2 linked regions of the Bdellovibrio bacteriovorus genome follow. The protein of the gene in region 2 binds, or shares a complex with, the protein of the main gene of each other region. Links are inferred from orthologs where the notes say so. Each region holds a gene or a part of one and is shown on either strand. Other genes may lie near its edges.

Region 1 (4,313 bases), 730 kb from region 2 along the record:
CTTCTTTGAAGGCAAACAGGCCGTTCAATTTAAGACCTGCAGTATTTTGAGTTTCTGTAGTTTCGCTCACGTCTTACCTCTAAACCGCAGAAAGTTTGATTTCAACATCTACACCAGCAGAAAGATCCAGCTTCATAAGCTGATCTACTGTCTGTTGAGTTGGTTCTAAAATATCGAGCATACGCTTGTGAGTTCTCACTTCGAATTGTTCACGAGATTTTTTATCTACGTGCGGAGAACGCAATACAGTGTAGCGGTTGATGCGAGTAGGCAAGGGAATTGGACCCGCAACTTTAGCGCCTGTACGACGAGCAGTCTCAACGATTTCTTTCGTCGACTGGTCAAGCAGTTTATGATCGAATGCCTTCAATCTGATTCTAATCTTCTGACTTTGCATATGGACACTCTTCTCTTTTATAAAGTATCGTAATTACTAGCAAATTTGTTAACAATCAACGTCCTGATCCCATCGAAAACTTGCCCCGAATTAGCCCTTGCGGCCTGAATCGCCTTCAACGCGGGGGGTTTTTTGTAGATATAGACGCTATGAGTGCGCGAGTATGCGCACTTTGAAATCTAATGTCAAAGGGAAATATTATTTTTTTTAATATCTTCCCATTTTATGGAGAATGTCCGTTTTTACCTTCGCAGGCACAATGGCATATTCCAAAAATTCCATACTGAAGCTGGCTCTGCCTTGGCTCAAACTGCGGACATCCGTAGCATAACCAAACAGACTCGCCAGAGGGGCTTCGGCCGAAATAACCTGCCCACCACCCTGCTTCACATTCATTGTGAGAATCTTTCCACGACGGGAATTCAGATCACCCACGATGTTTCCTACGAAGTCATCCGGGCAAGTCACCTCAAGCTTAAAGATAGGCTCCAAAAGCTCTACAGAGGCTGCCTTAACTGCGTCCCGGAATGCCAGGGAAGCAGCCGCTTTAAAGGCCATCTCGCTGGATGAATCCGGACGAACTTCAATCGAATTTAAGGTCCCCTTAATACCCAGCATCGAACAGCTTGCCAAAGGACCGACCTCGGAAGCCTCACGGAAGCCCGATTCAACGGCCTTCAACATCGGGGCTGTAAATTCTTTAGACACAGCCACTTTACTGATGAACTGGATGCCATCCGCCTGAGAAATAGGCTCGATGGAAAGGGAGACTTTGGCAAAGTGAGCTTCGCCAGCGATCTCACGTTCGTAGACGTGTTCCGCCTTGGCTGCCGCCGTGATGGTTTCACGATAGGAAACCTGCGGCTTACCCACATTGGCCTGGATCTTATGCTCACGAAGCAAACGATCCACAAGAATTTCCAAATGCAATTCACCCATGCCAGAAAGCAGGATTTGCCCCGTTTCCGGATCCGTGCGCAGACGGCAGGATGGATCTTCTTTTTCAAGTTTAGCCAGGCCAGCCAACATCTTTTCCTGGTCCGCAGAAGACTTCGCTTCCACCGCCACGGAAATAACCGGCTCTGGGAATGTGATCGCCTCAAGAACCACAGCATGAGAGCTTTCGCACAGAGTATCCCCTGTGCCTGTGAACTTAAGACCGATAACCGCGCCGATATCACCCGCCTTCAGGCTGTTGATTTCTTCACGGGAATTCGCATGCATTTTCACCAACTTCTGGATGCGCTCTTTTTTCTGAGTGCGCGGATTCAAAAGCTGCTCCCCGACCTTCACCTCACCGGAATAAACACGGATATAAGTCAAAGTGCCGGCAAACGGATCATTGGCAATTTTAAACGCCAATGCAGCCGCGTGAGCATCGAATTCAGTTTTACAGATGATTTCTTTATCAGGACGCTCAGGATCGTGACCCACAATTGCAGGCACCTCCAGAGGCGACGGAAGGTAGTCAATGACCCCATCCAACAAAGGCTGAACGCCTTTGTTTTTGAAAGCGGCTCCACAGAATACCGGGAAGGCTTTCAGCTCAAGAGTCCCTTTGCGCAAAGCCCGTTTAAGCTCTGGCACGGTGACTTCTTCTCCATTGAGATATTTCTCAAGAAGTTCGTCTTCAAATTCAACGATCTTCTCAACGACTTCAGTGCGGAAGCGGTTTACTTCCTCTTTCATGTCATTGGGAACATCGGTAACTTCGAAATGGTCACCCATTCCGGACTGATCCCACATGTAAGCGCGGTTTTCCAAAAGATCGACAACACCACGGAAGGTGTCTTCCATGCCGATTGGTACCTGCACTGGGATTGGGTTCGCGTTCAGCTTTTCCTTGATCGTCCCGAAAGACATCACGAAGTCAGCACCAACACGGTCCATTTTATTTACGAAGCAAATGCGGGGAACTTTATATTTGTCGGCTTGTTTCCAGACGGTTTCGGACTGAGGTTCAACCCCATTCACACCGTCGAAAACAGCGATCGCGCCATCCAATACACGCAAGGAACGCTCAACTTCAATCGTGAAGTCAACGTGGCCCGGAGTATCGATGATGTTGATTCTGTGATCTTTCCAGAACGCCATGGTCGCAGCAGAGGTGATAGTGATACCGCGCTCTTGCTCTTGAACCATCCAGTCCATGGTGGCATCACCATCATGGACCTCGCCGATTTTATGACTTTTACCTGTATAGTAAAGAATGCGTTCGGTGGTGGTCGTCTTACCGGCATCGATGTGAGCCATGATGCCGATATTACGAGTGTACTTGAGATCAGCTACAACTTTAGGATCTTTAGCTGACATCTGAACAGATTACCAATTGTAGTGAGAGAATGCCTTGTTGGATTCAGCCATTCTGTGAACGTCGTCTTTCTTCTTAATAGCATTTCCTCTATTATTGTACGCGTCCAAGAATTCGCCAGCCAAACGTTTCGCCATGTCTTTCTCACCGCGCTCGCGAGAGTACTCAACCAACCAACGCATAGCCAAAGCCAAACGACGGGATGGACGAACATCTACTGGAACTTGGTAAGTAGCACCACCTACACGGCGGGAGCGAACTTCGATAGAAGGTTTAACGTTCTCAAGAGCTTTTTTGAAGACTGCCAAAGGCTCTTCACCTTGAACTTTACCTTCAAGCTCTTTCAAAGCACCGTAGAACAACTTTTGAGAAGTTGCTTTTCTACCTTGGATCATCATTTTATTGATGAACTTAGCGATTACTAGATCCTTGAAAACCGGATCTGGAATGATTTCTCTTTTAAAGGTCTTTTTACGACGTGACATCTCTCAATCCTTATTTCTTAGGTCTCTTAGTACCGTATTTAGAACGGGCGCGCAGACGACCGTTTACACCTTGAAGGTCCAATACCCCACGAACGATGTGGTAACGAACACCCGGCAAGTCCTTCACACGACCACCGCGGATTAGTACAACGGAGTGCTCTTGAAGGTTATGGCCGATACCAGGGATGTAAGAGATAACTTCGAAGCCATTGGAAAGACGAACTTTTGCTACTTTACGAAGAGCGGAGTTCGGCTTCTTTGGAGTCGTAGTATAAACACGTGTACAAACACCGCGACGCTGAGGACAAGAGTCCAAAGCTGGTGATTTTGTTTGGTTTTTTTGAACAGTACGCTCACTTTTGATGAGCTGATTAATTGTTGGCACTTTATATACCCCTTAAAAACAATTATGCGGTTCTGGACGCTGGAACTTACATTTCGGTGACGCCCAGGTCAAGACTTTGTTGTTAAAATTACATTTATCCATGAAAAGCGGCGTGAGGTCCCCAATCCATGAGCTTTTTACCCTACGCCGGCCTGTGAAGCCGGCGATCAGGTGGTCTTACTTTAGCCTTGAGGCTGTACGGAAGACGTCATACCCGGCAATGCAACAAAGCCGATATCGTCATCTTCATGCACAGACACTTTCCAGCGTTTGTAAGATGTCAAACCAGTTCCCGCAGGAATCAGACGACCCATGATGATATTCTCTTTCAGGCCACGCAAATGGTCTGTGCGAGAATTGATCGCTGCTTCCGTAAGAACTTTTGTAGTTTCCTGGAAGGACGCTGCTGAAATCCAGCTGTCAGTGCTCAAAGAAACTTTAGTAATACCAAGAAGAAGTGGGCTGCAAGTAGCAGGCTGGCCACCCTCTTTGTTAATACGTTCGTTTTCTTCCATGTAAGCATATCTTTCAACTTGCTCACCAGCCAGGAAGCGGCTGTCGCCGGCATCACGGATCTCTACTTTACGTAGCATCTGACGAACAATGACTTCGATATGCTTGTCATTGATACCAACCCCTTGAAGTCTGTAAACTTCTTGGATTTCATCTACAAGGTATGCAGACAAGGCTTTAGCACCCAGAACCGCCAGAATGTCATGAGGATTTGTTGGACCA
Region 2 (5,817 bases):
CAGTTCTTCAGATGGGTTATGGGCCCAATCGTGAATCGGTAGTTAAGCAGTTCGAGTATGGCGCGGCAATCAGACGGTACGTGAAGGAAGCTATTGAATGTAGCGAAGGCTGGGTTGCTACTGTTAATCATGCTCACTACAGAGTTCATGGCGCTTCATGTGGTGCTACTACGAAGGAACAATCACTTAGCAAGGCTCTGGAGAAGTGCCGCCAGGCAAATTCTCAATGTGGTGTCGCAGCAGCGGATCACAATATGTCGGTTTCTTGGGGCTACTTTGTGCCTGGTGATCATCTCGAAGTGCCGGACTATTTCTTCTTTGACGGGAAAAGTGACGGGGGTGGTGAGCACTGTGCCTTTGGCCAAAACTGCACTCCAATGGGTGCCGCAATGCTGAATCGTCTGGGCTTTGTCGATATCACAGGTAGACGATAAAAGTACTAAGACACCAACCGCAAGCTCACGCCATTACGGCCATTTTGTTTGACGGAATAGAGGGCTTCATCGGCTTGTTGAATCAGGCTGTCGATGTTGCCTTGTTTGTCGGTGGCGGTGTAGCAGGAAACTCCCGCACTGACCGTCACAGTCAGGTTCGGAGCCAGGTCCGTAAAATCACACAATGAAATTTCACGGCGAATGCGTTCTGCCACTTCTTTAGCCGGCAATGGATCTGTGAATGGCAAAATCGACAGGAATTCTTCCCCGCCAATTCGTCCAATCATATCGCCTTTGCGTAAAGCCTTCTGGCCTATTTCAGCAACACGTTTGATCACCTCATCACCCACGGCATGTCCGAAGGTGTCGTTGATGCGTTTGAAGTGATCGATATCAAAGATAATCACCGACATGCCTTTGCCCTGTCGTTGCGAGGTGCTGAGGCTTTGTGCGCCGTATTCCAGCACATGACGACGGTTCGGGATGCGGGTCAGCTCGTCCGTCATCGCCAGTTCGCGCATGCGGCGGGCTGTTCGCACCTGGCGGATAGTAAAGATCGCAGTCACGCTTAAAAGCAATGCAATCAGACTGAGCGACATCAGTTGCAGGCGCTGAATGCGATGAGCATCCTGCAGCTGTCGTTCCTGTGATTGATTTTGCGCTTTCAAGATTCGGTTGGCCTCTTCTTTTTTGCCCAGATCAAATTTGAAATTCAACTGGCGCAGTTGCTCATCGGCGCGGATCACGTGCATTTGGTCTGAATACTTTTTAAAGCCTTCTAAAGCTGCATAGGCCTGCTTCCACTGACCCGAGCTTTGATAGATGCGGCTTTCTTCCGAGAAAATATCCGCCGCCAACTGCACCGAATTAGGGTTGCTGTTCAGGCCGTGGGCCTTTTTCAAATTCAACAATGCTTGCTTGTTGTCGCCCAGCTTTGCATAAGTTCGACCCAACTCAAAATACAACTGCCCCAGAGATTTGGGCAGGTTCATGCCTTCCAGAGTAGTCACGGCTGTCTTCAGATGCTCCAGCGCCTTCAGCGGCTGGTTCATGCTGTTGTAAAGGCTTCCCAGAGCGCGCTCGACAACGGCGATGGACTTGGTATTGCCAAGTTCGCGATGAATCTTCAGGGACTCTGTGAAGTGCTCGCGTGATTTTTCAAACTGGTTCAGGTCTTCATAGCGGCGGCCCATGTTGTAGAGAACGACGGCGACGTTGCGGGTTTTGTTCAGGTCGCGATTTTTTTGCAGAACTTCAGCGAAGTATTCCAAAGCGCGTTCGTGTTCCCCCATGCGTCCGTAAAGCACCGCGATCGAGTTCAAAGTGATGCGCTCTTCGTTTGAGTCCTGCAGCTTTTTGAAGATTTCTTTGGCTTGCAACAGATGCTTCAGACTTTCCGAAAACTGATTTTGATAGGATAGCAACTGACCCATGTTCAGGTGTGCCTTGCCTTGCTGGGCGGGCAGGTTCAGCTTGCGGCTTTTTTCCAGCAGATAGGTCAGGCCTTCCATCGCCTTGGTCGCCTGGCCCGAGGCCTCCAGCGCTGAAAAATGACAAAGCTCCAGATTCATCAGCACATTAGGTGGCAAAGAAGCGTGACCCAGATAAGGGCTGGTGGATTTTAATGCTTCTTTGGGATCGTCATTGTCGACCAGGATCTCGCATTTCAGCAGATCCTTTTCGGCCTGCAGCAAGGCATCGTTTTTCGCAGCCGAGTTTTCAATCAGTGAAAGCAAATGCAGGGCTTTGCGAGGATCAGTCCCCGCAAGGGATTTGGCTTCGTCGATCTGTGATGTCGTCGAAGTTGCAAAAACCGAGGAACTGAAGAGCAGTCCCATAATGATACAGCCGGCTGCCAGTACGTGCATACTTCCAGATTCATCGGACAAAGCCGGGCTGGACTAAAGTGTTTGCCGGTTCGGGAATAAAAAAAGCCCGTCAAGAATCAGCCTGACGGGCTTTGGAAGTTTTAAACTTCAGTTCTGAAGTTCAGCAGACTAGTGGTTTTCTTCTTTCAAAGAACCCGCTGGAACTTCTTTTACTTTCACGGACTTGTTCAGGAAAGCGATCACTTTCTCTTCAGTCAGCATGTAAGTCAGGCGGGAAGCCTGCTCTGGACGACCGTAGAATTCCTTGATGCGGGATTCTTCGATACCAGTTTGTTGAGCGTACTCAGCAAATTTAGCATCCAAGTCTTCTTTTTTGCAGAACAAATCATGTTTCTTGGCAATAGCATCAACCAGGAAAGAAGACTGAATCATTTCAGCAGCCGTCTTTTCGAAATCGCCATCCCATTTTTCAACGTAAGAAGCGAAGTCATCTGGACCCATGCCTTGTTCAGACATGCGTTTTTTGAAGTCTTCAACCAAAGACGCTTTTTGTTCTTTCATCAAAGATGGAGGAACTTCAACCGGGTTTTCTTTAACCAAAGTTTTCAAAAGACGGTTTTTGAAAGCGTCTTCGATGCGTTTGGTTTCAGTTTGCTCAAGGTCTTCCTGGATGGACTTTTTCAAAGTCTCTAGATCAGAAGGACCGCCCAGAGTCGCCAGGAATTCGTTAGTCAGTTCCGGTAAAACTTTGGCTTTGATCTGGTTCAAAGTCACTTTGAACTCAACTGGTTTACCAGCAAGCTCTGCAGAGTGGTATGGATCCGGGAATTTCAAAGAAAGAGTTTTAGTCTCGCCTTTTTTCATGCCCACGATACCGTCTTCGAAACCTTCGATGAATTGTTTCGCGCCCAGTTCAAGGTGGTGATCTGTGCCGGAACCGTTTTCAAGAGGCTGGCCGCCCATGAAACCTTCAAAGTTGATAACAGCGATATCGCCCATTTTTACGGCGCGGTCTTCAGCAACAACTTCGAAAGTTGCGCGGGAAGCACGGATGTTTTCAAGAACCTGATCGATCTTCTTTGGATCGAATTCAGCTTTTTCTTTTTCAACTTCCAGGCCTTCGTATTTTTTCAGAGTGATCTCTGGACGAACATCGAATGCTGCAGAGAAAGAGAAGTCTTTGTTCTCTGTTGGATCTGCAAATTCGAATTCTGGGTAGCTGATTGGCTCAAGCTTGTGCTCATTCAATGCTTCAGCGTAGTGCTTCTGGATAAGATCCTGAACCACGTCTTGTTTTACACGGTCACCGTAAAGGCTTTTTACAGTCGCCAAAGGAGCTTTACCTTTGCGGAAGCCTTTGATGGTCACTTCTTTTTGGATGCCATTGAAGATCTTTTGGAAAGCTGTCTGAACTGCCGCAGCAGGAACTTCGATGTTCAACTTTCTGGAAAGGTTAGAGACCTTTTCTACGTTTGATTTCATGTCTATTTCTCCTAGATTACGCCAACGCGTTATAAACTGGTGGATACTAAAAGACGGGCCGACTTTAGGCAACTGTAATGCTATGCGTAATGCCTATAAATCAGAGGTCAGCGACACTCTTAGAACCTATGAAGCAAGAGATTCACTTTGTGACCGGAAAAGGGGGCGTGGGGAAGTCGGTTTTAGCCGCATCCCTGGCGCTTAAAAAGAGCCAAGAGGGTAAAAACACCCTCCTTGTCGAGCTTGGAGATCAAAGTTTCTTTAAGGATTTCTTTAATTTACCCCAAGTTGGATTCCAGCCAGTTTCGATCAGGCCCAACCTTTCCCTTGCGCTTTGGACGGGGGAGGCCTGTTTACAGGAATACGCCCGCCATTTCATCAAGGTGGAAAGTCTGGCGAAGCTCTTCTTTGAAAATGCTGTGATGAAGGCCTTTATCAACGTAGCTCCGGCACTGCCGGAACTTGCGATCTTGGGAAAAGTCACCAGCGGCCCCCGCAAACACGGTCCGCCGCTGCCGTTTGATTGCATCGTGGTGGATGCCTTCGCCACGGGGCACTTCATTGCTTTGCTTGAAGCCCCAAAGGGCATGGCCGAGGCGGTGCAGTTTGGTCCGATGGGGGAGCAAAGCCGCAGCATTGATGCTCATATTCGCAATCCTGAAATCTGCAAGTACCACGTGATCACGCTTCCGGAAGAGCTTCCGCTGAAAGAAGCCTCCGAACTGATCGCGCGATTGAAAAATGAATTCGGTGTCACCGCAGAGTTGATCATGAACAAGATGATCGAAGCCCCGGTGTCCGAGCAGACTCTGCAGGAAGTGCAGGCGGAAAATTCCGATCTTTCAAAATTTGCCGAGTATCTGGACGGTCACATTCGCCGCCAGAATCAGATGTGGCATCAGGCGCAAGGTTTAAGTTCGCAGGTCACACGCGTGCCTTTGTATTTTGAATCCAGCGCTTGGGCCCTGGTGGAAAAAGCGGCGGAGGTGTTGAAGTGAGCCTGTTTAAAGACACCAAAGTTTTAGTCTGCGTGGGAAGTGGCGGCGTCGGGAAGACCACGATTGCAGCATCATTGGCCGTGCTTGCAGCCCAGGAAGGCAAACGCGTCTTGGTACTGACCATCGATCCGGCGAAGCGTCTGGCGCAAACCCTGGGGATCGAAGGCACCAAAGACATCACCAAAGTTCCGGGACAGAATTTCAAGGGCGAACTTTATGCCTCGGTGATTGATCATAAGAAAACTTTTGATGACTTCGTGGCCCGCGCGGCAAAAAAGACCGAATCCGCACAGAAGATTTTCAACAACAGTCTGTACAAGCAGCTTTCAACCAATCTTAGCGGATCACAAGAGTTCACAGCGTTGGAAAAACTGTATTCTTGTTACGAATCCGGGCAGTTTGACCTGATCGTGCTGGATACGCCGCCGACAAAGCATGCGATTGATTTTTTGAATGCTCCCCAAAAGCTTTCAGCCTTGTTCAATGAAGGCGTGGCGAAGTGGTTCCGCGATCCGGAAGGAAAAAAAGGGGGCTTCTTCGGTCACCTGTTGCAGACCGGAACCCGTCAGGTTTTGAAAGTTCTGGAGTCATTGACTGGCTCGAACTTCATTCGTGAACTGGGTGACTTTTTCATCAATATTGAACAGTGGCAGGGAAAACTTCAGGCCCGCACTATTGATGTGCACCGAATGCTGGTGGCGCCTACCACGCAGTTTTGTCTGGTGACGGCCTTTGATCAGGCCAAGCTGAAGGAAGCAGAGTATTTCTCAAGGGAAATCAATAAAGGCGGCTACCATCTCGGAACGGTGGTTTTGAACCGGGTCTTCCCTTACTGGCTGGACCTCCGTTCGGCTCAAGAGGTTGGAAAAGGTCATGAGGATCTTGTGAAGTTGTATTCTCAGATGAGGTCCTACTACAATCAAAGGGATCAACTGTATCAGCAGTTTGAGTCGGGCATGAAGAATCAGGCCCGCATCTTCCGCATCCCTGATCTGGTGAAGGATATTTCCGACCTCGGGGGGCTTGAAGAGCTCAGCGCCCTGATCGTCGAAGGAGAAAAGAAAGCATGAGACT

The links. The genes of interacting proteins can lie anywhere in the genome.
Region 1: the proteins of tig (region 2) and rpsG are in contact, whole or in part, in a crystal structure (PDB 3GTY), measured with the Thermotoga maritima proteins. The link is inferred for Bdellovibrio bacteriovorus from one-to-one orthologs. Residues at the interface, in WP_004081061.1 of Thermotoga maritima: Glu122, Val124, Val129, Leu130, Tyr133, Glu188, Gly259, Ile262, Tyr263, Glu266, Ser270, Glu273, Gln274, Glu277, Arg308, Gln311, Ile312, Ser315, Tyr316, Glu325, Arg329, Arg336, Leu363, Phe366, Trp367, Arg373, Leu377, Arg381, Leu384, Glu387; in WP_004081843.1 of Thermotoga maritima: Lys34, Lys52, Lys55, Glu59, Arg62, Gln63, Glu66, Asn67, Lys69, Val71, Arg95, Ala109, Lys110, Lys111, Gly112, Arg113, Pro114, Glu117, Glu121, Ile124, Ala125, Tyr127, Asn128, Asn129, Thr130, Gly131, Lys135, Asp139, Arg142, Met143.

Annotation. Positions count from the first base shown.
Region 1 is NZ_CP020946.1:902,367-906,679, reverse strand. The notes cover bases 1,457-4,313. They hold rpsG (30S ribosomal protein S7), read right to left. Parts: upstream 3,194-4,313; coding sequence 2,720-3,193; downstream 1,457-2,719. Other genes in these bases: rpoC (DNA-directed RNA polymerase subunit beta'), read right to left, coding at 3,761-4,313; rpsL (30S ribosomal protein S12), read right to left, coding at 3,204-3,578; fusA (elongation factor G), read right to left, coding at 1,457-2,710. In the rest of the region: rplC (50S ribosomal protein L3), read right to left, coding at 1-70; rpsJ (30S ribosomal protein S10), read right to left, coding at 80-397; more of fusA, read right to left, coding at 605-1,456.
Region 2 is NZ_CP020946.1:174,532-180,348, forward strand. The notes cover bases 1,589-4,493. They hold tig (trigger factor), read right to left. Parts: upstream 3,746-4,493; coding sequence 2,432-3,745; downstream 1,589-2,431. Other genes in these bases: B9G79_RS00860 (tetratricopeptide repeat-containing diguanylate cyclase), read right to left, coding at 1,589-2,302; B9G79_RS00870 (ArsA family ATPase), read left to right, coding at 3,874-4,493. Outside these bases: B9G79_RS00855 (trypsin-like serine protease), read left to right, coding at 1-434; more of B9G79_RS00860, read right to left, coding at 440-1,588; more of B9G79_RS00870, read left to right, coding at 4,494-4,743; B9G79_RS00875 (ArsA family ATPase), read left to right, coding at 4,740-5,813; B9G79_RS00880 (tetratricopeptide repeat protein), read left to right, coding at 5,810-5,817. UniProt on the Bacillus subtilis protein: Involved in protein export. Acts as a chaperone by maintaining the newly synthesized protein in an open conformation. Functions as a peptidyl-prolyl cis-trans isomerase.